DNA from 4 places in the Streptomyces sp. ME19-01-6 genome. Region 4 is predicted to be linked to each of the others. Evidence: riboswitches for the same ligand, from Rfam matches in the RefSeq annotation. Region 4 holds a riboswitch; each other region holds the start of a gene.
What was found. Region 4 has a riboswitch for cobalamin ahead of PV419_RS31965 (CbtB domain-containing protein). Riboswitches for the same ligand answer to the same signal wherever they lie in the genome.
Positions count from the first base shown of each region.

Region 1: another riboswitch for cobalamin. It lies ahead of cobN (cobaltochelatase subunit CobN); the one in region 4 lies ahead of PV419_RS31965 (CbtB domain-containing protein).
Region 2: another riboswitch for cobalamin. It lies ahead of PV419_RS08245 (ribonucleoside-diphosphate reductase subunit alpha); the one in region 4 lies ahead of PV419_RS31965 (CbtB domain-containing protein).
Region 3: another riboswitch for cobalamin. It lies ahead of PV419_RS40095 (cobalamin biosynthesis protein); the one in region 4 lies ahead of PV419_RS31965 (CbtB domain-containing protein).

Region 1 is NZ_JARAXF010000007.1:251,385-257,038, reverse strand. It holds gene PV419_RS19465 (precorrin-2 C(20)-methyltransferase) at 1-1,105, opposite strand, end outside; gene PV419_RS19460 (precorrin-8X methylmutase) at 1,102-1,752, opposite strand; gene PV419_RS19455 (nitrite reductase) at 1,749-3,380, opposite strand; cobalamin riboswitch at 3,432-3,593, shown strand; gene cobN (cobaltochelatase subunit CobN) at 3,624-5,654, shown strand, end outside.
Region 2 is NZ_JARAXF010000003.1:356,274-361,927, forward strand. It holds gene PV419_RS08235 (2-hydroxyacid dehydrogenase) at 1-722, shown strand, start outside; gene PV419_RS08240 (FGGY-family carbohydrate kinase) at 783-2,261, shown strand; cobalamin riboswitch at 2,476-2,606, shown strand; gene PV419_RS08245 (ribonucleoside-diphosphate reductase subunit alpha) at 2,729-5,152, shown strand; gene PV419_RS08250 (ribonucleotide-diphosphate reductase subunit beta) at 5,149-5,654, shown strand, end outside.
Region 3 is NZ_JARAXF010000028.1:78,438-84,091, reverse strand. It holds gene PV419_RS40105 (putative cobaltochelatase) at 1-251, opposite strand, end outside; gene PV419_RS40100 (cobyric acid synthase) at 248-1,909, opposite strand; partial or broken gene PV419_RS40095 (cobalamin biosynthesis protein) at 2,182-3,213, opposite strand; cobalamin riboswitch at 3,351-3,487, opposite strand; gene PV419_RS40090 (hypothetical protein) at 3,654-3,911, opposite strand; gene PV419_RS40085 (inorganic phosphate transporter) at 3,924-5,198, opposite strand; gene PV419_RS40080 (class II aldolase/adducin family protein) at 5,627-5,654, shown strand, end outside.
Region 4 is NZ_JARAXF010000018.1:13,569-19,222, forward strand. It holds gene PV419_RS31955 (histidine phosphatase family protein) at 1-86, shown strand, start outside; gene PV419_RS31960 (CbtA family protein) at 147-905, opposite strand; gene PV419_RS31965 (CbtB domain-containing protein) at 928-1,149, opposite strand; cobalamin riboswitch at 1,186-1,328, opposite strand; gene PV419_RS31970 (RidA family protein) at 1,368-1,751, opposite strand; gene PV419_RS31975 (acyl-CoA dehydrogenase) at 1,811-2,935, opposite strand; gene PV419_RS31980 (AMP-binding protein) at 3,041-4,753, shown strand; gene PV419_RS31985 (PaaX family transcriptional regulator C-terminal domain-containing protein) at 4,758-5,636, shown strand.

The sequences.
Region 1 (5,654 bases), on a different contig from region 4:
CCGCGGTCATGCCGGGCACCACCCGGACCGGCACCTCGCGGTACGGGTCCTCGGCCGCCGCCTCCAGCACGGCCGTGGCCATGGCGAAGACGCCCGGGTCGCCCGAGGAGACCACCGCGACCCGCCGCCCGCGCCGTGCCAGGTCGAGCGCGAACTCGGCGCGCTCGGCCTCCGCCTTGTTGTCCGAGGCGTGCCGCCGCTGCCCCGGGCGCACCGGCACCCGGTTCAGGTAGGTGGTGTAGCCGACCAGGTCCTCCGCGGCGGCCAGTTCGCCCCGGGCCTCGGGGGTCAGCCACAGCGGGCCCGCCGGGCCGAGACCCACCACCACGACCTCGCCCCGGCGGGCCGTGGCCTTGGCGTCGATCCGACTCGGCAGCACCGCCACCGAGAAGTAGGGCACCGAGTCGGGGTCCACCTCGGCCAGCGGCGCCACGCGCTCCGCGCCCATCGTGGCCCGTTCCACGTACCGGGCCTCCGCCAGCCGTCCCGAGCGCTCCAGCGCTCGCCGCACCGCCGGGAAGGTCCGGCCGAGCTTCATCACTGCGGCCGCGTCGGTCGTGGCCAGGCGCGCCGTCAACTCGTCCTCAGGGAGCGTGCCGGGCAGGACCGTCAGCACCTCCTCGCCCTCCACCAGCGGCGCCCCGATCCGGGCGGCGGCCGCGCTCACGGAGGTGACGCCCGGGACGACCTCGGTGGGGTAGCGGTCGGCCAGCCGCTTGTGCATATGCATATACGAGCCGTAGAAGAGCGGGTCGCCCTCGGCGAGCACCGCGACCGTGCGCCCCGCGTCCAGATGGGCCGCCAGCCGGGCCGCCGCGTCCGCGTAGAACTCCTCCATCGCGCCGCGGTAGCCGCCGGGGTGGTCGGTGGTCTCGGTGGTGACCGGATAGACCAGCCGCTCCTCGATGTGGTCGGGCCGCAGATGGCGCTCGGCGATGGCGCGTGCGATGCTGCGGCCGTGCCGGGCGCTGTGGTACGCGACGACATCGGCCTCGGCGATGACCTCCACGGCGCGCACGGTCATCAGCGAGGGGTCCCCGGGGCCAAGACCCACGCCGTAGAGCCGGCCCTTCGGAACGGCCGCCTGCTCCTGCTGCTCGCTCACTCTTCCTCGCTCGCAATCGCGTTGACCGCGGCCGCGGCGATGGCGCTGCCGCCGCGCCGGCCGCGCACCACCAGGTGGTCGAGCGCGGCCGGATGCCCGGCCAGCGCCTCCTTGGACTCGGCGGCGCCGATGAAGCCGACCGGTACGCCGATGACGGCCGCCGGGCGCGGCGCGCCGGCCCCACCCTCTTCGATGATCTCCATCAGGCGGAACAGCGCGGTGGGCGCGTTGCCGATGGCCACCACCGCGCCCTCCAGCCGGTCCCGCCACAGCTCCAGCGCGGCGGCGCTGCGCGTGGTGCCCATGTGGCGGGCCAGTTCGGGCACCCCGGGGTCGGACAGGGTGCACACCACGTCGTTGTCCGCGGGCAGCCGCTTGCGGGTCACACCGCTGGCCACCATGTGCGCGTCACAGAGCACGGGCGCGCCGGCGCGCAGCGCGGCGCGGGCGCGGGCGACCACCTGGGGGGTGTACGCGAGGTCCTGGACGAGGTCGACCATGCCGCAGGCGTGGATCATCCGCACCGCGACCCGGCTGACGTCGGCGGGCAGGCCGCTCAAGTCCGCCTCGGTGCGGATGGTGGCAAAGGAAGCGCGGTATATGGCCGCGCCGTCCTTCTCGTAGTCGAACACTGTGCCCTCGATCATGTCGTTCCACGGGCCGCCGCCACGGCGCCGGCCAATTGCTCTGCTGTTACGTTCACTGTCCCGTCCACGCCCCGCTCGGACCCTGTGGCACCTCGTACGGTGACCTGGTAGCCGTCGCCCGTCGCCAGCACGTCGACCCACCGGCCGCCGGGGTGGCCGCAGCGCCGCTCGCAGCCGGAGAAGTACACGGGCAGGGCGGTCGGCGGTCGGCCCGGGCGGCCGCCGCCGGACGCCTCGCCCGCCACCGCGCGCGCCGCGTCGGCCCGCACATCGGCCAGGGACTTGGCGCAGCCGGGCCGTCCCGTGCACGCGCCGACCCCGAGCCAGGGGGAGTGCGGCGCGGTCACCAGCCCGGCGTCGGCGAGCTCCCGCAGCGCGGCCCGGGCGCCGTCCTGGGAGAAGCCGGGCAGCACCACGCCGCGCCAGGGCGTCACACGCAGCTCGCCCGAGCCGCCCCGGGCGGCGAGTTCGGCGAGCAGCCGCCACCGCGCGGCGGCGAGCCGCCCCAGCGGAACGGCGACGGACACCACGCACCGCCCGCCTGGCCCGGCGACGAGCCCGACCGCGGGCGCGCCGGAGACGGCATGGTCCACGAGGGCCTGCGCTGCTTCCTCGCGCGCGGGTGCCGCGTCCACCGGCGATGTCTGTCCCTCGGCGCGGAGGGACTCAGGGCCGAGCGGAGTGGCCTGGATCCCCGCCTCGGCGAGTCGCCCGGCCAACCGGCCGTCCGTCACGGCGTGTCGCGCCGACAGCTCGCGAACGCGCCAGGCGCGGGTACCACTCGCGCGCACGGCGTCGAGAAATGCCACTGCGGCCAGCGCCGCCGCGCGCGGCGCGTCCGCGGCGCGCATCCGGAGCCCGGCGACCGCGGAGTCGCCACCGGGCCCAGGATCCAGCGGCCGAGCCCGGCCCGGCGTGTCGTCGCCCACCGCCCGCCCGTTCCGGCGCGCCGCGACGCCCGATGCGTCAGGACGGCCCGTCGCCTCGGAGGAGCCCCCGGCGTCCGGCGCGGTGGACGCCGGGTACCCCAGTCCGTGACCGCCGACGGAGCCGAGCCGCAGCAGCGCCCCGCCGTCCGGCTCTGCGATCAATGTCACATCCGCGCCCAGCGCCGCCACATCGCCCCGCCCGTCGTCGAGTGCGAACAGGAACCGGCCCGAGAGACTTGCGAGTTCGGCGAATCCGGAAGACGCGGGTCCGTCGTCGCACAGCAGGGCGTCCAGTTCCCGCGCCCACGCCGAGACATCCGTGTGCCCCGCCCCGTCCAGTCCGGACAGCGGGGACGCCACGATGTTACGCACCCGGTCGTGCCGGTCCGACGGGAGGAGCCCGGCCGTCCGCAGCCGGGCCGCGAGCCCGGCCCCGCACCCCGGGGCGAGGCCGCGCAGCTGCAGATTGCCCCGGGAGGTGAGGTCCAGTCGGCCGTCCCCCAACTCCTCGGCAGCGAGCGCCAGCACCAGCGCCTGACATGCCGTCAGAAGCCCGGCCGGCAGCCGCACCCGGGCCAGTGCGCCGTCGTCCGCCGGGTGCAGGCGCAGCGCGCCCGGGCAGGCGTCGGCGCGCCCGCGCACGGGGGTTTCATCCCCTGGTGGGGCGGTTGTCGGGGGGAGGGACATGGCGGCGAGCATACCGACGATTGCCTCCGGCTCACCGCCCCGCGGCAGGTCAGGAACGCCTACTATGCTCACCGGCGGGTCGGTCCCGGCCCGCCACCACACAAGACGGCAAAAAGGGTAGGAAGCCGGTGGAAATCCGGCGCGGTCCCGCCACTGTGAGCGCGGCAGCCGGTTATGCGGCGGCCGCGCGAGCCAGGAACTCCCGCCGTCTTCAACCCGCCCGGGGCGCGGACCCCGAGGAAGGCCTGCCGTCGCATGATCCTGCTGCTGTCGACGTCCGACACCGATTTGCTCAGTGCCCGCGCGGCACAGACCCCGGTGCCCTACCGGCTCGCCAACCCGGCCCGGCTCCCGCTGGACGACCTCCCCGCGCTCCTCGACGGCGTCGAACTCGTCGTCGTACGGCTGCTCGGCGGGGTGCGCGCCTGGCAGGAAGGGCTCGACACGCTGCTCGCCCAGGACCGCCCGGTCGTCGTGCTGACCGGCGAACAGGCCCCGGACGCCCAGCTCATGGAGGCCTCCACGGTCCCGGTCGGGATCGCCGCCGAGGCTCACGCCTACCTCGCGCACGGCGGGCCCGGCAACCTCGGCCAACTGGCCCGCTTCCTGTCCGACACCGTCCTGCTGACCGGACACGGCTTCGAGCCGCCCGCTCCCGCGCCCTCGTGGGGCGCGCTGGAGCGCGCCGCGCGCGAGGACGTCACCGGCCCGCGGATCGCCGTGCTCTACTACCGCGCGCACCATATGAGCGGCAACACCGCCTTCGTCGAGGCGCTCTGCCGGGCCGTCGAGGACGCCGGAGGCCGTCCGCTGCCGCTGTACGTCGCCTCGCTGCGCGCGCCCGAGGCCGAGCTGCTGGAGGCCCTCGCCGAGGCCGACGCGGTGGTCACCACCGTGCTGGCCGCGGGCGGCACCCGGCCCGCCGAGGCCTCGGCCGGCGGGGACGACGAGGCGTGGGACGCGGGCGCGCTGGCTGCGCTGGACGTCCCGGTGCTGCAGGCGCTGTGCCTGACCGGCTCGCGCGCCGCGTGGGAGGAGAACGACGAGGGCCTCTCGCCTCTGGACGCGGCGACCCAGGTCGCCGTCCCGGAGTTCGACGGGCGGTTGATCACCGTGCCGTTCTCCTTCAAGGAGACCGACGAGGACGGCCTGCCCGTCTATGTAGCCGACCCCGAGCGCGCCGCGCGTGTCGCGGGAATCGCGGTACGACACGCCCGGCTGCGCCACATACCGGCGGCCGACAAGCGTCTCGCGCTCGTCCTGTCCGCCTACCCCACCAAGCACTCCCGTATCGGCAACGCCGTGGGCCTGGACACGCCCGCCAGCGCCGTCGCCCTGCTGCGCCGGCTGCGCGCGGACGGCTTCGACGTCGGCCCCGAGGAGGGGCCCGAGTCGCTGCCCGGCCTCGCCTCCGGCGACGGCGACGAGCTGATCCGCGCCCTCATCGAGGCGGGCGGCCACGACCAGGACTGGCTCACCGAGGAGCAGCTGGCCCGCAACCCGGTCCGGGTCCCTGCCGCCGACTACCGCCGCTGGTATGCCCGGCTGCCGCAGGAGCTGCGCGAGGCGGTGGAGGAGCACTGGGGGCCGCCGCCGGGCGAGATGTTCGTCGACACCAGCCGCGACCCCGAGGGCGAGATCGTGGTGGCTGCGCTGCGCCGGGGCAATCTCCTGGTCGTCATCCAGCCGCCGCGCGGCTTCGGCGAGAACCCGATCGCCATCTACCACGACCCCGATCTGCCGCCCTCCCACCACTACCTGGCCGCCTACCGCTGGATCGCCACCTCCCAAGCCGACGGCGGCTTCGGCGCCGACGCCATGGTGCACCTGGGCAAGCACGGCAATCTGGAGTGGCTGCCCGGCAAGAACGCGGGCCTGTCCGCCGCCTGCGGCCCCGACGCCGCGCTGGGCGACCTGCCGCTGATCTACCCGTTCCTGGTCAACGACCCGGGGGAGGGCACGCAGGCCAAGCGCCGCGCCCACGCCACCCTCGTCGACCACCTCGTGCCGCCCATGGCCCGCGCCGACTCCTACGGCGACATCGCGCGCCTGGAGCAGCTGCTGGACGAGTACGCCGCCATCTCCGCGATGGACCCGGCGAAACTCCCCGCCATCCGGGCCCAGATCTGGACCCTCATCCAGGCCGCCAGGCTCGACCACGACCTCGGCCTGGAGGATCGGCCGGACGACGACGGCTTCGACGACTTCCTGCTGCATGTCGACGGTTGGCTGTGCGAGGTCAAGGACGCCCAGATCCGCGACGGCCTGCATGTCCTCGGCACCGCC
Region 2 (5,654 bases), on a different contig from region 4:
TCGACCTGCCCGCGGCCACCCGCGCGGGCGTCGCCGTCAGCTTCGCGCCCGGCCGTAACGCCACCGCCGCGGCCGAGTTCGCGATCGGCATGATGCTCGCCGCGATGCGCCGCATCCCGACCACGGACGCCGAGCTGCGCGCCGGCCGGTGGCGCGGGGACTTCTACGCGTACGAGGAGGGCGGCATCGAGCTGGACGGCGCGACCGTCGGCCTGGTGGGCTACGGGGCCATCGGCCGCATCGTCGCCCGCGTGCTGCGCGCCTTCGGCGCCCAGGTGCTGATCGCCGACCCGTACACCGATCCCGAGACCGCCCGCTCGGACGGCGTCGAGCCGGTCGAACTGGACGAACTCCTCGCCCGCAGCTCCGTGGTGAGCCTGCACGCCCGGCTCACCCCCGAGACCAAGGGGCTCATCAACGCCGCCCGGATCGCCCGGATGCGGCCCGGCGCGGTCCTGGTGAACACCGCGCGCGGCGGACTGCTGGACTACGCCCCGCTGCCCGAGGCGCTGCGCACCGGCCGTCTCGGCGCCCTCGCCCTCGACGTGTACGACCTCGAACCGCCGCCCGCCGACTGGCCGCTGCACTCCGCGCCCAATGTCGTCACCACCCCGCACCTCGCCGGCGCCACCCGGCAGACCGCCCACCGCGCGGCCGCCATCACCGCCGCCGAGGTCGGCCGCTACGCGCGCGGCGAGAAGCTCGCGCACCCCGCGAACTAGCCCGCCCATCCGGCACGCCCCGTAACCCCGCAGTCGACGCCCCCAGGGAGGGCCCACGTCATGAGCATCGTCCTCGGAGTCGACGTCGGCACCTCCGTCACCAAGGCCGTCGCCTTCGGCCGGGACGGCAGGTCCCTGGCCGCCGCGAGCCGCCCCAGCCGGCTCAACCGCCTGCCCGGAGGGCGGGTTGAGCAGGACCTGGAGGACGTGCTGCGCACGGTCGGCGAGGTGGTCCGCGAGGTGTCCGCCGCCCTGGCCGCGAAAGGCCGGGCGGCCCCGGTCGCGCTCGCGCTCACCGGGCAGGGCGACGGGCTGTGGCTGCGTGACGCGGCGGGCCGGGCCGTGCGCCCGCCGATCTCGTGGATGGACGGGCGGGCGAACGACACCGTGACCCGCTGGGGCGAGGACGGCACCATCCGCGAGCTCTACCGGCTCACCGGCTCCGGGGTGTTCCCCGGCTGCCATGCGCCGCTGCTGCGCTGGCTGGCCGACCACGAGCCGGAGGCGCTGGCGCGCGCGGAGGTCGCGGGCTACTGCGTGGACGCGGTGGCGCAGCGGCTCACCGGCGTCATCGGCGTGGACGCCTCGGACGCGTCCATGCCCTTCCTGGACGTGACCACGCGCGCGTATGTCCCAGAGGCCCTGGAAGCATGTGGAATCGCCGAATACGCCCGGCTGTTGCCGTCGCCCGCCGCGCCCGACACCGTACGGCGGCTGGACAAAGCGGGCGCCGAGCTGCTCGGGCTGGCGGTCGGACTGCCCGTCACGGCGGGCCCGTACGACCTTCCGGCCTGCGCGATCGGCAGCGGGGTCGAGGAGGTCGGCGACGGCCTGCTGATCGTCGGCACCACGCTGGCCAGCCAGGTCCTCACCGACAGCGCGCGGATCGACCCGGCGGCCGACCCGGCGGGCATGTGGCTGTGCGTGCCCGACCGGGACCGCTGGCTGCGCGGCATGCCCGCCATGGTGGGCACGGCGGCCCTGGAGTGGGTCCTGGAGTTCGCCGGGGCCACCACCGCCGACCTGGACGCGCTGCTCGCCCAAAGCCCGCCGGGGGCGCGCGGGGTGACCGCGCTGCCCTTCCTGTCCGACGCGGGCGAGCGGGCCCCGTTCGTGGAGCCCGCCGCGCGGGGCCGGCTGGACGGGCTGACCCTGGCGGCGACCCGCGCGGACGCCGTACGGGCCGTCTGTGAGGCCGTGGCGTACGCCGCCCGCCACTGCCTGGAGGCCGCGGGGCTGACCGCGAGCCTCGCGGCGTGCGGGGGCGGCACCCGGTCCGCCGCCTGGGCCCAGCTGTTCGCGGACGCCCTCGGGCGACCGGTGCGCATCCCCGACGAGCCCGAGGTGGGGGCGCGCGGCGCGGTCGCGGTCGCCTGGCGGGCGCTGGGCGACCCGGTGGACGCGACACAATGGCGAGCCGATTCGCGTACTGTCGTACCGGACGCGGACCGCGCCGAGGCATACGAGCGCGGCTACGCGGACTACCGGGCCAGGCTGGCCCGTACCCTCGCGGAGTGGCGGGCAACGGCGCCCGTTTAACGGCGGCCCACGGCAGCCCGGCACCGCGCCGGACCCGCGCCTGGCGCGCGCCCGGCCGCCCGCACCGGACCCGTGCCAGGCCTGTCCAAGGCCCGCGTCAGGTCAGTGCCAAGTGCGCGCCAAGACCGCGTCAAGTCCGGCACTGAATAGCACATTCGTACGAAACACTCCACCTCGCGACACAACATGTGGGGGCGCGTGCGCTCGCCACCACAAGATGTATGCTCATGCTCGCTGTCGCCGCAGGGGAATCCGGTGGGAATCCGGAACTGTCCCGCAACGGTGTACGCGTGCGCTTTTGCGTACCCGCGAGTCCGAGGACCTGCCGACAGCCGTCTCATACGTCCGGGCCCCGCGGGTTGGGCCGGTGGACGCTGCGCGGTATGCCGTTCGCGGTTTCGGCATGCCCGTACGCGCCCATCGCGCACCACCGTGAGGCCCCAAGCCGAGCGAGGGAGAGCACTTTCGTGACCATCGCGCCAGCCGATCCGGTTTCAGAGGCAGCGGCTACTCAGGCAGCGAACGACGCGCCCGGGACCGTCCTTCTGCGGACCCTGACGGAGCTCACCGCCGACCTGCCCGCCACCGACCCCGGCAAGGTCGCGGCCGCCGCCCTGCGCGGCCGCCATCCCGGCTCGGACGAGGCGGAGTTGCGCACCCTCGCGACCGAGGCGGCGGCCGGGCTGATCGCCGAGGAGCCGGAGTACTCGAAGCTCGCCGCTCGGCTGCTGACCCTCGCCATCGCGGAGGAGGCGGCCGGGCAGGGCGCGGTCTCCTTCTCGGCCTCGGTGGCCGTGGGACACCGCGAGGGCCTGATCGCGGACGGCACGGCCGAGTTCGTGACCGCCCACGCCGCCCGCCTGGACGCGCTGGTCGAGCGGGCGCTGGCCGACGGCGCCGACGGCCGCTTCGGCTACTTCGGGCTGCGCACGCTGCACAGCCGCTATCTGCTCCGCCACCCGATCACCCGCCAGGTGATCGAAACGCCGCAGCACTTCCTGCTGCGGGTGGCCTGCGGGCTGGCCGAGGACCACTCACGGCAGGCGCTGGACGATGTCGCCGAGCTCTACCGGCTCACCAGCACGCTGTCCTACCTGCCCAGCTCCCCCACCCTGTTCAACTCCGGCACCCGGCACCCGCAGATGTCGTCCTGCTATCTGCTGGACTCGCCGCTGGACGAGCTGGACTCGATCTACAACCGCTACCACCAGGTCGCGCGGCTCTCCAAGCACGCGGGCGGCATCGGGCTCTCCTACTCGCGCATCCGCGCCCGCGGTTCGCTGATCCGCGGCACCAACGGGCACTCCAACGGCATCGTGCCGTTCCTGCGCACCCTCGACGCCTCGGTCGCCGCCGTCAACCAGGGTGGCCGGCGCAAGGGCGCGGCCTGTGTGTACCTGGAGACCTGGCACGCGGACATCGAGGAGTTCCTGGAGCTGCGGGACAACACGGGCGAAGAGGCCCGCCGCACCCACAACCTCAACATCGCGCACTGGATCCCGGACGAGTTCATGCGCCGGGTCGAGGCCGACGCCGACTGGTCGCTGTTCTCGCCGGTCGACGCGCCCGCGCTGGTCGACCTGTGGGGCGAGGAGTTCGACGCCGCCTACAAGAAGGCCGAGGCGGAGGGACTGGCCGTCAAGACCGTCCCGGCGCGCCAGCTGTACGCCCGGATGATGCGCACCCTCGCGCAGACCGGCAACGGCTGGATGACCTTCAAGGACGCCGCCAACCGCACCGCCAACCAGACCGCCGAGCCCGGCCGGGTCGTCCACTCCTCCAACCTCTGCACCGAGATCCTGGAGGTCACGGACGACGGCGAGACGGCCGTGTGCAACCTGGGGTCGGTCAACCTGGCCGCGCACCTGGGCAAAGACGTCGGCGACGGGCGGGAAGTAATGGACTGGGAGCGGCTGGACGCGACCGTCCGTACCGCCGTCACCTTCCTCGACCGTGTGGTGGACATCAACTTCTACCCTACCCAGGAGGCCGGGGCGTCCAACTCCCGCTGGCGGCCGGTGGGTCTGGGCCTGATGGGCCTGCAGGACGTCTTCTTCCGGCTGCGGCTCCCCTTCGACTCGCCCGAGGCGCAGAAGCTCTCCACCCAGATCTCCGAACGCATCATGCTCGCGGCGTACGAGGCGTCCTGCGCGCTCGCCGAGCGCCACGGCCCGCACCCGGCCTGGTCCGCCACCCGCACCGCGCGCGGGGTGCTGCACCCGGACCACTACACGGACGCGGTGGCGACCTGGCCCGAGCGGTGGGCGGCGCTGCGCGAGCGGATGGCGAAGTCCGGCATGCGGAACTCCCTCCTTCTGGCCATCGCCCCGACCGCGACGATCGCCTCGATCGCGGGCGTGTACGAGTGCATCGAGCCGCAGGTCTCCAACCTCTTCAAGCGCGAGACGCTCAGCGGTGAGTTCCTCCAGGTCAACTCATACCTGGTGAACGACCTGAAGAAGCTCGGCGTATGGGACGCCCAGAGCCGTGAGGCGCTGCGCGAGTCCAACGGCTCGGTCCAGGACTTCTCCTGGGTGCCGAAGGACGTGCGGGAGCTGTACCGGACCGCGTGGGAGGTCCCGCAGCGCGCCCTGATCGACATGGCCGCCGCCCGCACCCCGTACCTCGACCAGAGCCAGTCGCTGAACCTCTTCATGGCCTCGCCGACCATCGGCAAGCTCAGCTCGATGTACGCGTACGCCTGGAAGCGCGGCATCAAGACCACGTACTACCTGCGCTCGCGCCCGGCGACCCGGATCGCGCAGTCGGCGCGCGCGGCGACCGCTCCCGCCACCATCCCCGTCCCCGCCCCCGCGCAGCAGGTGCCTGCCGACCCCGAGGTCATCGCCTGCTCCCTGGAAAACCCCGAGTCCTGCGAGGCCTGCCAGTGACCACCGCCCCCGAACGCACCAAGAACCTCCTGGACCCCGGGTTCGAGCTCACCCTGCGGCCGATGCGGTACCCGGACTTCTACGACCGCTACCGCGACGCGATCAAGAACACCTGGACCGTGGAGGAGGTCGACCTCCACTCGGACGTCGCCGACCTCGCCAAGCTCTCCCCCGGCGAGCAGCACCTGATCGGCCGCCTGGTCGCCTTCTTCGCGACCGGCGACTCGATCGTCGCGAACAACCTGGTGCTCACGCTCTACAAGCACATCAACTCGCCCGAGGCGCGGCTGTATCTGTCCCGGCAGCTGTTCGAGGAGGCCGTACACGTCCAGTTCTATCTGACGCTGCTGGACACCTACCTCCCCGACCCGGACGACCGGGCCGCCGCGTTCGCCGCGGTGGAGAACATCCCGTCCATCAGGGAGAAGGCGGAATTCTGCTTCCGCTGGATCGACTCGGTCGACAAGATCGACCGGCTGGAGACCAAGGAGGACCGCCGCCG
Region 3 (5,654 bases), on a different contig from region 4:
TCCGGGTCGTGCGGGCCGTCCGGGCAGCCCGGGTCGGGCGCCCCGGGGTCGCAGGAGAACCGGCAGCCGGCCACCACGTCGATGCCGGGCAGCAGGGCGGCCAGCGCCCGCACCGCCGTCGACTTCGCAGTGCCCTTCTCGCCGCGCACCAGCACCCCGCCGACGGCCGGTGACACGGCGTTGAGCAGGAGCGCGAGCCGCAGGTCGGCCATCCCGACGAGCGCGGTGAACGGGTAGGGGGTGGCGGTCATGCGGGGGTACCTCCTGCGGTGTGGGCGCGGTGGGGGTCTTCTGGGCCAGGCGGAGGGAGTGACGGCTCCGCAGACGCCGCAGGAGAGGGCAGCGACGGCCCGGGAGGCCGGGGCGGCGCCCCCGGTGGGACGAAGGGCAGTCCGTCCGGCACGCCGTGCTCGATCAGCCGCAGCAGCGCGTCCGTCTCCGCGTGCTCCTCGATCAGGTCGCCCAGCCGGTCCAACTGCTCCTCGCGCAGCTCCCCGAAGCTCGTGTCGGGTGCCGGGACGAACGCCCGGCCCGCCGCGTCCGCGACCCGCCGCAGGAAGGCGCGCCGGAAGCCGTCGCTCTCCAGCGAGCCGTGCCAGTGCGTGCCCCACACCGAGCCCACCCGGCAGCCGTCCAGGAAGGGTTCGTCCGCGCCGTCCAGCAGCTCGGCGACCCCGTGGTGGATCTCGTAGCCCTCCACCCGCTCGCCGAGCGCCTCGCCGACCGGCCGGGCCAGGGTCTTGTGCACCGCGAATCGCACCCGCACCGGAAGCAGCCCGAGCCCCTGGACCGTCCCGGCCCGCGACTCGACCTCGTCCTCGATGCGTTCGCCGAGCATCTGGAAGCCGCCGCAGATGCCCAGCACCGGCCGGCCCTCCGCCGCCCGCCGCGCGATCGCCGCGGCCAGCCCGCGCGTCCGCAGCCACTCCAGCGCCCGTACGGTGCCGCGGGTGCCCGGCAGCACTACCAGATCGGCGTCGGCCAGCTCTTCCGGCCGGTCCACGAACCGCACGACCACGCCCGGCTCGGCGGCCAGCGCGTCCACGTCCGTGAAGTTCGACATGAGCGGCACGGCGGCGACCGCGACCCGCAGGATGTCCGCGCCGTGCGGCGGCGTGACGACGCTCTCGCGCACCGCCCCGCGCAGCGACACCCGCAGCCCGTCCTCCTCGTCGATGCCGAGCCCGTGCGCGTACGGCAGCACGCCCATGGTCGGGCGGCCCGTCAGGCCGTGCAGCATCTGCAGGCCCGGCTCCAGCAGAGTCACATCGCCGCGGAACTTGTTGACCAGATAGCCCGCGACAAGCCGCTGGTCGGGCTCCGAGAGCAGCGCGGTCGTGCCGAAGAACGACGCGAAGACGCCGCCGCGGTCGATGTCCCCGACCACGACGACCGGCAGCCGGGCGGCCCGGGCGAGACCCAGGTTGACGATGTCGGTGCGGCGCAGATTGATCTCGGCGGGGCTGCCCGCGCCCTCGCAGATCACCGCGTCGTACGTGCGCCGAAGCTCGGCCAGGCACTCCGTGACGGTCCCGAGCAGCGCGTCCTGCCGCCCATCGTGGTAGCCACGCGCGCTCAGCTCGCCCACCGGCTTGCCCAGCAGCACCACTTGGCTGCTGCGGTCGCTGCCCGGCTTGAGCAGGACGGGGTTCATCAGCGCGCTCGGCTCGACGCGCGCGGCGGCGGCCTGCATGGCCTGGGCGCGGCCGATCTCCGCCCCGTCGCGGGTGACGAAGGAGTTGAGCGACATGTTCTGCGCCTTGAAGGGCGCGACGCTGACGCCCTTGCGGCTGAGCCAGCGGCAGATCCCGGCCGTGACGACGCTCTTGCCCGCGTCCGAGGTCGTACCCGCGACGAGCAGCCCGCCGCCCGGCACACGCTTGGCGCCTCCGCCGTGTATTCCGCTCATCCGTAGTCCCTCCCAGCGGCCGCGGGCCGCGCCGTCGCCGGGCCGCCCGGCCGACCCGCGCCGAGTGTCTCGTATGAGCGTGTCTTGGCGCGCTGCGCGGGCTGGACTGAGGAGCCGCGCAGCGACGGAGGAGCGAGCAGTGACGAGGGAAGCCCGTGCGTTGGAGCGCGGCGGGACTGAGCGGGAGGGAGGGGCATGGACCGTGCCCAACGGGCGAGCGCGCCATGTGGGGCGCGCTGGGCGCGTACGGGCGCCTCGCCGGGCCGCGTGGCCGTACGGGCCGGCCGCAGCGCCCCCGCGGCCAGCCGGGCCGTGACGGATACGCCGAGCGCCAGGGCGCCGACGCGCCGCGACAGCCGTACCGCGCGCTCGATGTCGGCCGCCTCGACCGGCCGCCCGCCGGGGTTGAGCACCGGCCGGTGCTCGACGCGGCCCCCGTACGCGAGGGTGCCGCCCAGCCGAACGCCGAGCGCGCCCGCGAACGCGGCCTCCACGGGGCCCGCGTTGGGGCTCGGATGGCGGTGGCCGTCGCGCCGCCAGGCGCGCCGCGCGCCGCGCGGATCGGGCCCGGCCAGGACGGTCAGCGCCGCGGTGAGCCGTGCGCCGGGCCAGCCGGCCAGGTCGTCCAGCCGGGCCGAGGCCCACCCGAACCGCCGGTAGCGCGGCGACTTGTGGCCCACCATCGCGTCCAGGGTGTTGACGGCCCGGAAGCCGACCAGGCCCGGCACCCCGCCGACGGCCCCCCACACCAGTGCGCCCACGACGGCGTCGGAGGTGTTCTCGGCGACCGACTCGACGACCGCGCGCGCGATCTGCGCCTCGTCCAGCGCCTGCGGGTCGCGTCCGCACAGGTGCGGCAGCCGCCGCCTGGCGGCGTCGAGGTCCCCGGCGGCCAGCGCGCCGCCGATGGCCCGCGCCTCCCGGCCCAGCGTCGTCCCGCCGAGCACGGCCCAGGTGGCGGCGGCGGTCAGCATGGTCTGCGCGGCGGGGGAGGGGTGCCTCGGTACGGGGCGTTCCAAGCGTTCCAGGGCGGGGCTTCCCGGGGCAGGGCGTCCCACCGCGGGCCCTCCCAAAGCCCGTACCGCGCGCACCGACAAGACGGCGCCCGCGGCCGCGCCACCCGCGCACAGCGCGGTGTAAAGAGCCCCGGATCCGCGGTGGTCGCGCCACAGCAGCCGCTCGACGGCCAGGGCGGCGCGCCCGAACGCGGCCACAGGGTGGCCGCGGCGCGGATCGCCCATGGCGAGGTCGCCGAGAAAGCCGAGAGCGGCGCCGCACGCGTACGAGGCGTGATCGGCACGCATCATCAGTTCGCCGTCTTGCCTCGGGGCGTCGGGAGGTGGCGGAGGGGCCGCGGGTAGGTCGGCGGCATGGCGGTGCCGGGCATGGCGGTATGTCCTCACTCAGGGTCCGCGCCCTGGCTCGACGTGACCGGCGGTGAGAGTCTCCTGGCTCCCGGATCCGCGTTTCTCCCGGTCTTCCAGCCTCCGTGTGGACGGCCGTGACTCGTACAGGCGATGGGAGAGCGCTCCCCGGTGACAGTGGCGGGACCGCGCCGGATTCTCACCGGCTTCCTCTCCTGCCGCCGTTTGGCTCCGGAAGTCCACCACGGGCCGCGAATGGCCGTCAACTCGCGAATGCCCCACCCCGCACGAGTGTGCCGAGGAGCACATGGCACGGCCGCCGGGCGGTCCGCGCTGGTCGGCGCGTTCCGGCCCGGCGGCCGTGGATGGGGCGAGCGGGGTCAGATCACGATCAGACTGATGCCGTACGCCACCGCCGCCGCGCACAGCGCGAAGCAGGCGTACGCGCCGGCGCGCGCGGGGCCGAAGGCCGCGCCCGCCGAGGCCGAGGAGGCGGAGGTGGTGTCCGGGCCCGCCTCCGCCTGTTGCGGCTTGCGGGAGGTGCCGACGATGCCGAGGGTGAAGACGCCCACGAAGCCGACGGTCACCAGGAGGCTGATGCCGAAGACCTGGCCGAGAGCCGCCCAGTCGATGCTCATCGCGTTACTTCCTTAGCTGGTGCTGCCGGCGGCCGCGGAGGCGCCTGCCGGGGTGGCGGAGGAGACGGAGGAGGAGACGGAAGCGGCAGCGGCGGGGGCCACCGGCCCGGCGGGAGGCGGGGCCACGGACTGGAGGGCGGCCGTGACGACGCCCATCGGCTCGGCCGGTGCCACCGCGGCCTCGTTGGTGTCATTGACGTTGGTGTGGTCGACGGGCTTGCGGCGCGAGGCCGCCCAGATCCCGGCGCAGGCGGCCACCGCGAGCACGGCGACCGCCGTGACGCCCCACTCGCCCTGGTCCGCCAGCAGCGCCGCGCCGCCCGCGACGAGGCCCGCGGCGGGCAGGGTGAGCACCCAGGCGAGGACCATGCGGCCCGCGGTGGACCAGCGCACCACACCGCCCTTGCGGCCGATCCCCGCGCCCATCACGGAACCGGAGCAGACCTGGGTGGTGGAGAGCGCGAAGCCGATGTGGGAGGAGGCGAGGATGACGGTCGCGGCGCCGGTCTGGGCGGCGAAGCCCTGCGGCGGCTGGATGTCGGTGATGCCCTTGCCCATGGTGCGGATGATGCGCCAGCCGCCCAGGTACGTACCGAGGGCGATGGCCAGGCCCGCGGAGACGATGACCCACAGCGGCGGGTCGGAGTCGGGCGCGATCGCACCGCCGGTGATCAGCGCCAGGGTGATGACACCCATGGTCTTCTGGGCGTCGTTGGTGCCGTGGGCGAGGGAGACCAGCGCGGCCGAGGCGATCTGCCCGGCGCGGTAGCCCTTCGCGGTGTCCTGGGCGTCGCGGCCGCGGGCCAGCCGGTAGGTGAGCCGGGTCGCGACCAGGGCGGCGACCCCGGCCACGATCGGCGCGGCCACGGCCGGGATCAGGACCTTCATGATGATCTTGTCGCTGTTGACCCCGTCCATGCCGACGGAGACCAGTGTGGCGCCGATGAGGCCGCCGAAGAGGGCGTGTGAGGAGCTGGAGGGCAGTCCGGCGAGCCAGGTCAGAAGGTTCCAGAGGATCGCCCCGACCAGACCCGCGAAGATCACTTCGGGGCGTATTCCGGAGTCCTCGTCGATGATCCCTCCGGAGATCGTCTTGGCGACCTCCACGGAGAGGAACGCGCCGACGAGATTGAGGACCGCCGACATCGCCACCGCCGTCCGGGGACCGAGAGCACCCGTGGAGATGGTGGTAGCCATGGCATTGGCCGTGTCGTGGAAGCCGTTCGTGAAGTCGAACACCAAGGCCGTGACGATCACGATCCCAATGAGAAGCGTGATGTGTTCCATCGAACTCCTTCGTGGGGGAATGCGATCCCCGAACTTGGCGGCACGCAGTGCCACCAGGTCGCTACAATCTGTGGTGCACCCGCAAGGTGCCGGTCAGGGCTTGGCCGTCATGCGACCGCCGAGGCGGCCACATGAGAAGCCCCCTCTGTGGGGAGGGGGAGGAGTCACACACCCGGCAATCAAATCGAGATCGACAGCCAAAGGGTGCCCCACGACCGTAAGGACGTGGGGTGAACGGAAGGTGAACTGGGGTGGGCTCGGGAGTGACGCGCCTGCGGGAAGGCGGCGCCGAAGATCCCTTGGCCCCACCCTGATGCGCACACGACGGCTCGCCTGCCATGATCGGCGCCCGGAGGTGAGGGATCGTGACGAAGCCGGAACCGGAACCGGAGACTACGCGACCGCTGGGGGCCGAGGGGCGGCCGGAACTGCGGGAGGCCTGGGAGCGGGTGGTGG
Region 4 (5,654 bases):
CGACCGGGATCAGCGGACGGCCCGGGCGCTGGAACCTCACGCTGGGACAGCCGCTGCATCCGCGGTCGGGCGGCAACGGACGCTGAGAGGAGAACGCGAGAGGGCGCCCGGAGGGTCCGGGGCCCTCTCGCGTGGTCGAGCCACCGTCAGCTGGGGGCGGCCACCGCCGAGGCCGGGGCCGCTGCGGCGGGCTTGGGATTCAGCAGGCGTTCGGCGAGCTCGCCGAAGACGAGTCCGAAGCCTCCCCACAGGGTGACCTGCATGGCCAGCGCGGAGAGGCGGAACCGCCACAGCACGGTGGCCGGGAAATCGGCGGGCACCTCGTTGACGACGGGCAGGAACGCGTACGCCACCCCGGTCACCAGGGCGAAGGCGGACACCGCGGTGACGGTGGCGTACCAGGTGCCCAGTTTCGGGGCGAGCCGCTTGCCGAGGATGGTCGCGGCCACCGCGAGGAGCACGCTGAGCGCCATCATCAGGAAGTACAGGGTGGTCCGCTTGCCGATGGTGCCGGGGTCGCCGACGGCGGGCGGGTTGGCCGGGTACTTCAGGAACGGCACGACGTAGACCGCGAGCAGGGCGCAGCCGGACAGCAGCAGCGCGGTCGCCCGGGGGCTGAAGCGGCCGACGCGGCCGAGGGCGAAGCAGTAGGCGAGGGCGGCGATGCCGCCGAAGGCGACCCCGTAGATCAGGATCCCGGTGGCCAGGCCGGCGGTGGACTGCAGGGAGCGGGAGACGAGTTCGACCTCGTGCCCGTGTGCTGGGGCGTGGGATTCCTCGAAGCCGATCGCCTTGTCGACGTTCGGCTCACCGAGGAAGTAGGCGACGATCAGGGTGAGCACGCCGGCACCGAGGCCGGCGAGCATGCCACGGACGAGCAGGTTTCTCACCGTTGCGGAGTTCATGAGGGTGTCGGTGTCCCTTGCCTCAGTGGCAGGGGAAGCCGAGGAGGTGGCGGGCGTCGTGCACCCACTCGTGGACGTCCTCGCCGGAGACGACGGAGGTGGCGCCCTGCTCGGCGCCGACGAAGTACAGCAGGACCAGCATCAGGATGCCGAAGAAGACCGCCCAGGGGACGATCGCGCCGATCGGCAGTTTGGCGGGAAGAGCGGGAGTGGTGACTGTCGGCTGCGCGGCATGCTGCGCCATGGCAGGGCCTCCTTCAGGGAGTTCGCGTCCCAACTCGGTGGTGCACAGGACGACGGCTACGGGTCTGACTCACGAAACATCCCTTGGAACGTCTCGTTCACAGTGGCGCGACCGTGCCGGGTTCCCACCGGCTTCCGTCTTGCCGTCGTCGATATCGCACCGACGGTACCGCGCGACGCGGGCCCGGCCAATACCGCTACCGCGCGCGAGGCGCGCGGCTACGGCAGCACCGCGATGCCGTCCAGCTCGACCAGCGCCGCCTCGTCCCACAGCCGCACGACGCCGATGACCGCCATCGCGGGGTAGTCGCGGCCCGCCAGCTCCCGCCAGATGCGCCCGAGTTCGGGGGCGGATTCCCGGTAGGCCGCGACGTCTGTGGTGTGCACGGTGAGCCGGGCCAGGTCCCCGGGGGTGCCGCCGGCGGCGGTCAGGGCGGTGAGGAGGTTGGCCAGCGCGCGCCGGAACTGGTCCGGGAGCGTGGCGCCGACGACCGCGCCCGCGCCGTCCAGCGCGGTCTGGCCCGCCAGGAAGACCAGGCGTCCGCCGGTGGCCGTGACGGCGTGGCTGAAGCCGGTGGGCGGGGAGAGCTCGGGCGGGTTCATACGCAGCAGGGCGGGGCGGGGGGCCACGCCGGGGCGCTCTGCCGGTTCGGTCGGCTCGGTCACCGGTACAGCTCCTTCGCGATGATCGTGCGCTGGACCTCGGTCGCGCCCTCGTAGATCCGGGGCGCGCGGACCTCGCGGTACAGGTGCTCCAGGAGGTGGCCGCGGCGCAGCGCCCGCGCGCCGTGGATCTGGACGGCGGTGTCCACGACGTACTGGGCGGTCTCGGTGGCCAGGAGCTTGGCCATCGCCGAGCTCCCCGCGATGTCCGGCGCCCCGTCGTCGTACGCGGTGGCGGCCGCGTAGACCAGGAGGCGGGCGGCCTCGGTGCGGGTGGCCATTTCGGCGAGCTGGTGGGAGACGGCCTGAAGGTCCTTCAGGGGCCGGCCGAAGGCGGTGCGCTCCCCGGCGTGGGCGACCGACGCGTCGAGCGCGGCCTGGGCCATGCCGACGGCGAACGCGCCGACGCTCGGCCGCAGCAGGTTGAGGGTGCGCATGGCGACGCCGAATCCCTTGTCGGGCGTGCCCAGGACGTCCTCGCGGGTGACGGGGACGCCGTCGAAGGCGAGGCTGCCGATGGGGTGCGGGCTGAGCATCTCCAGCCGCTCGCCGGTGAGCCCCGGCCGGTCGGCGGGGACGAGGAAGGCGGTGACGCCGCGCGAGCCCGCGCCCTGGGTGGTGCGGGCGAAGACGACGGTGAAGTCGGCCTCCGGGGCGTTGGAGATCCAGCACTTCTCGCCGGTCAGCCGCCAGCCGCCGGCCCCGTCGGGGTCGGCCCGCAGGCCGAGCGCGGCGGCGTCGGAGCCGGCCTGCGGCTCGCTGAGCGCGAAGGCGGCGACCGCGCGGCCCGCCCGGACCCCGGGCATCCAGCGCGCGTACTGCTCGGGGCTGCCGGACAGCACGATCGGGTAGGCGCCCAGGCCCTGGAGGGCGAGCGCGGTCTCGGCCTCCGTGCACTCCCGGGCGAGCGATTCGCGCAGCAGGCACAGGTCAAGCGCGCGTACCGGCCCGTCCTCGGGGAACAGCCGCCGCAGCAGGCCCAGTTCGCCGAGCGCGGCGGTCAGCGGCCGGTTGACCCGGCCGGGCGGGCCGCTGTCGGCGAGCGGGCGCAGCAGGTCACGGGCGAGGGAGCGCACGTCGGCACACCAGCGCCGCTGCTTCGGATCGAGTGCGAACGACGGCACCGGTCACCCTCCCGGTCGGGTCGGTTATCGCGATCTGTTGACTGTCGTCACTAACACGTTACGCTGGCAAGGCGACTTCGGGCAGGCATAGGGGGCGCGTTCTCGATGGAGCTCAGGCCTTCCGCGCACATCGACACCTTCGCCCGGGACCATCTGCCGCCCGCCGAGCAGTGGCCCGCCTTCCTCCTCGACCTGCCCGGTCCGCCCTACCCCGACCGCCTCAACTGCGGCGCGGAGCTGCTGGACCGCACCGTCGAGCGGTACGGCGCGGACCGGGTCGCGGTGCGCGCCGCCACGGGCGAGGTGTGGACGTACGGCGAACTGCGCGCGCATGTGGACCGGATCGCGCACACCCTCACCGGCACGCTGGGCGTGGTGCCCGGCAACCGGGTGCTGCTGCGCGGTGCCTCCTCGCCGTGGCTGGCCGCCTGCTGGCTGGCAGTGATGAAGGCGGGGGCGGTCGCCGTGACCGTGCTGGCCGCCCACCGTGCCCGGGAGTTGGCGACGGTCTGCGAACTGGCCCGGATACGGCACGCGCTGTGCGACATCCGGTGCGCGGACGACCTGGCGAAGGCCGGGGTGCCGGGGCTGCGGACGACGTACTACGGCGGGGACGGGCCCGGGGACCTGCTGCGGCTCGCGGCCGCCGCGCCCGCGTCGTACGAGGCGGTGGCGACCTCCGCCGACGACGTGGCGCTGATCGCCTTCACCTCGGGGACGACCGGGCGGCCCAAGGGCTGTATGCACTTCCACCGCGATGTGCTGGCCATCGCCGACACCTTCTCGGCGCAGGTGCTGCGGCCGCGCCCCGAGGACGTGTTCGCGGGCAGCCCTCCGCTCGGCTTCACCTTCGGCCTCGGCGGCCTGGTCGTCTTCCCGCTGCGCGCGGGCGCCTCCGCGCTGCTGGCCGACTGGGGCGGCCCGGAGCGGCTGCTGACCGATATCGCACGGCACCGGATCTCCGTGCTGTTCACCGCGCCGACCGCCTACCGGGCGATGCTGGCGCGGCTGGACGGCGGAGCGCCGGACGGCGGCCCGTACGACATCTCCTCGCTGCGCCGCTGCGTGTCGGCCGGCGAGAACCTGCCCGCCGGCACCTGGCACGCGTGGCACCGGGCGACCGGGCTGCGGATCATCAACGGCATCGGGGCGACGGAGTTGCTGCACATCTTCATCTCGGCCGCCGACGACGCGATCCGGCCGGGCACGACCGGGGTCCCGGTGCCCGGGTTCGAGGCGCGGGTGGTGGAAGTCGCGGATGTGGATGGGAATGGGGATGCGGACGCGGGCGCCGGGCTGCGGCCGGTCCCCGACGGCCGGCCCGGGCTGCTCGCGGTGCGCGGGCCCACGGGCTGCCGCTATCTGGCGGACGAGCGGCAGCGCGAGTACGTACGCGACGGCTGGAACCTCACCGGAGACACCTACATCCGCGACGCGGACGGCTACTTCCGGTACGTGGCGCGCGCCGACGACATGATCATCTCGGCCGGGTACAACATCGCGGGCCCCGAAGTCGAGGACGCGCTGCTGCGCCACCCCGATGTGGTGGAGGCCGCGGTGACCGGGCGGCCGGACGAGCGGCGGGGCGCGGTCGTGGTCGCGCATGTGGTGCTGCGGCCGGGCGTTCCGCGCACCGAGGAAACCATGGCCGCGCTGCGGGAGTTCACCGCCGCGGAGCTGGCCCCGTACAAGTGCCCGCGCGAGTTCGTCTTCCTGGACGCCCTGCCCCGCACCCCCACCGGCAAGCTCCAGCGCTATCTGCTGCGGGACGGGACAGCGCAGCGCGGTACGTGGGGTGCGAGCGGCGCCTTAGAGTGAGCGCGTGACCGGCCAGCACACGCCCCGCTCCTTGATTGTCACCTTTTACGGCGCCTACGGCCGCGGTGACGCCGGCCGCCCGGCCGGCCCCGTCCCCATCGCCGCGCTGATCCGGCTGCTGGGCGCGGTGGGCGTGGACGCGCCCTCCGTGCGCTCCGCCGTCTCCCGCCTCAAACGGCGCGGGCTGCTGGTCGCCGACCGCACGGACGCCGGGGCCGCCGGATACGCGCTCTCGCAGGACGCGCGCCAGCTGCTCGACGACGGCGACCGCCGCATCTACGGCCGCCCCGGCGCGGGTGACGGCACGGGTGAGGCCGCGGGCGGCTGGCTGCTCGCCGTCTTCTCGGTCCCCGAACAGGAGCGCCACAAGCGCCACCTGCTGCGCTCGCGGCTGGCCCGGCTCGGCTTCGGCACCGCCGCGCCCGGGGTGTGGATCGCCCCCGACCACCTCTACGACGAGACCCGGCACACCCTGGCCCGCCTCGAACTCGGCTCCTACGTCGATCTCTTCCGCGGCGCCCACGCGGATTTCGAGCCGACGGAGCAGGCGGTGCGCCGCTGGTGGGACCTGGAGCAGTTGGCGAAGCTGCACCACGCCTTCCTGGACGCCCAGGAACCGGTGCTCGGGCGCTGGGCGGACGGCGCCGCTCCGGACCACGGAACACCGGCCACCCCGGCACGAGGCGACGCCTACCGCGACTACGTCCTCGCCCTGGACTCCTGGCGCTTCCTCCCCTACGCCGACCCCGGGCTGCCGCCCGCGCTGCTGCCTCCGCACTGGCCCGGCGTCCGGGCGGCGAAGGTCTTCGCGGCGCTGCACGACCGGCTGTACGACGCGGGCGCCGCGCACGTACGGGCGGTGCTGTCGGCCACGCGAGCCTGACGCCCGGCGCCTGACGGC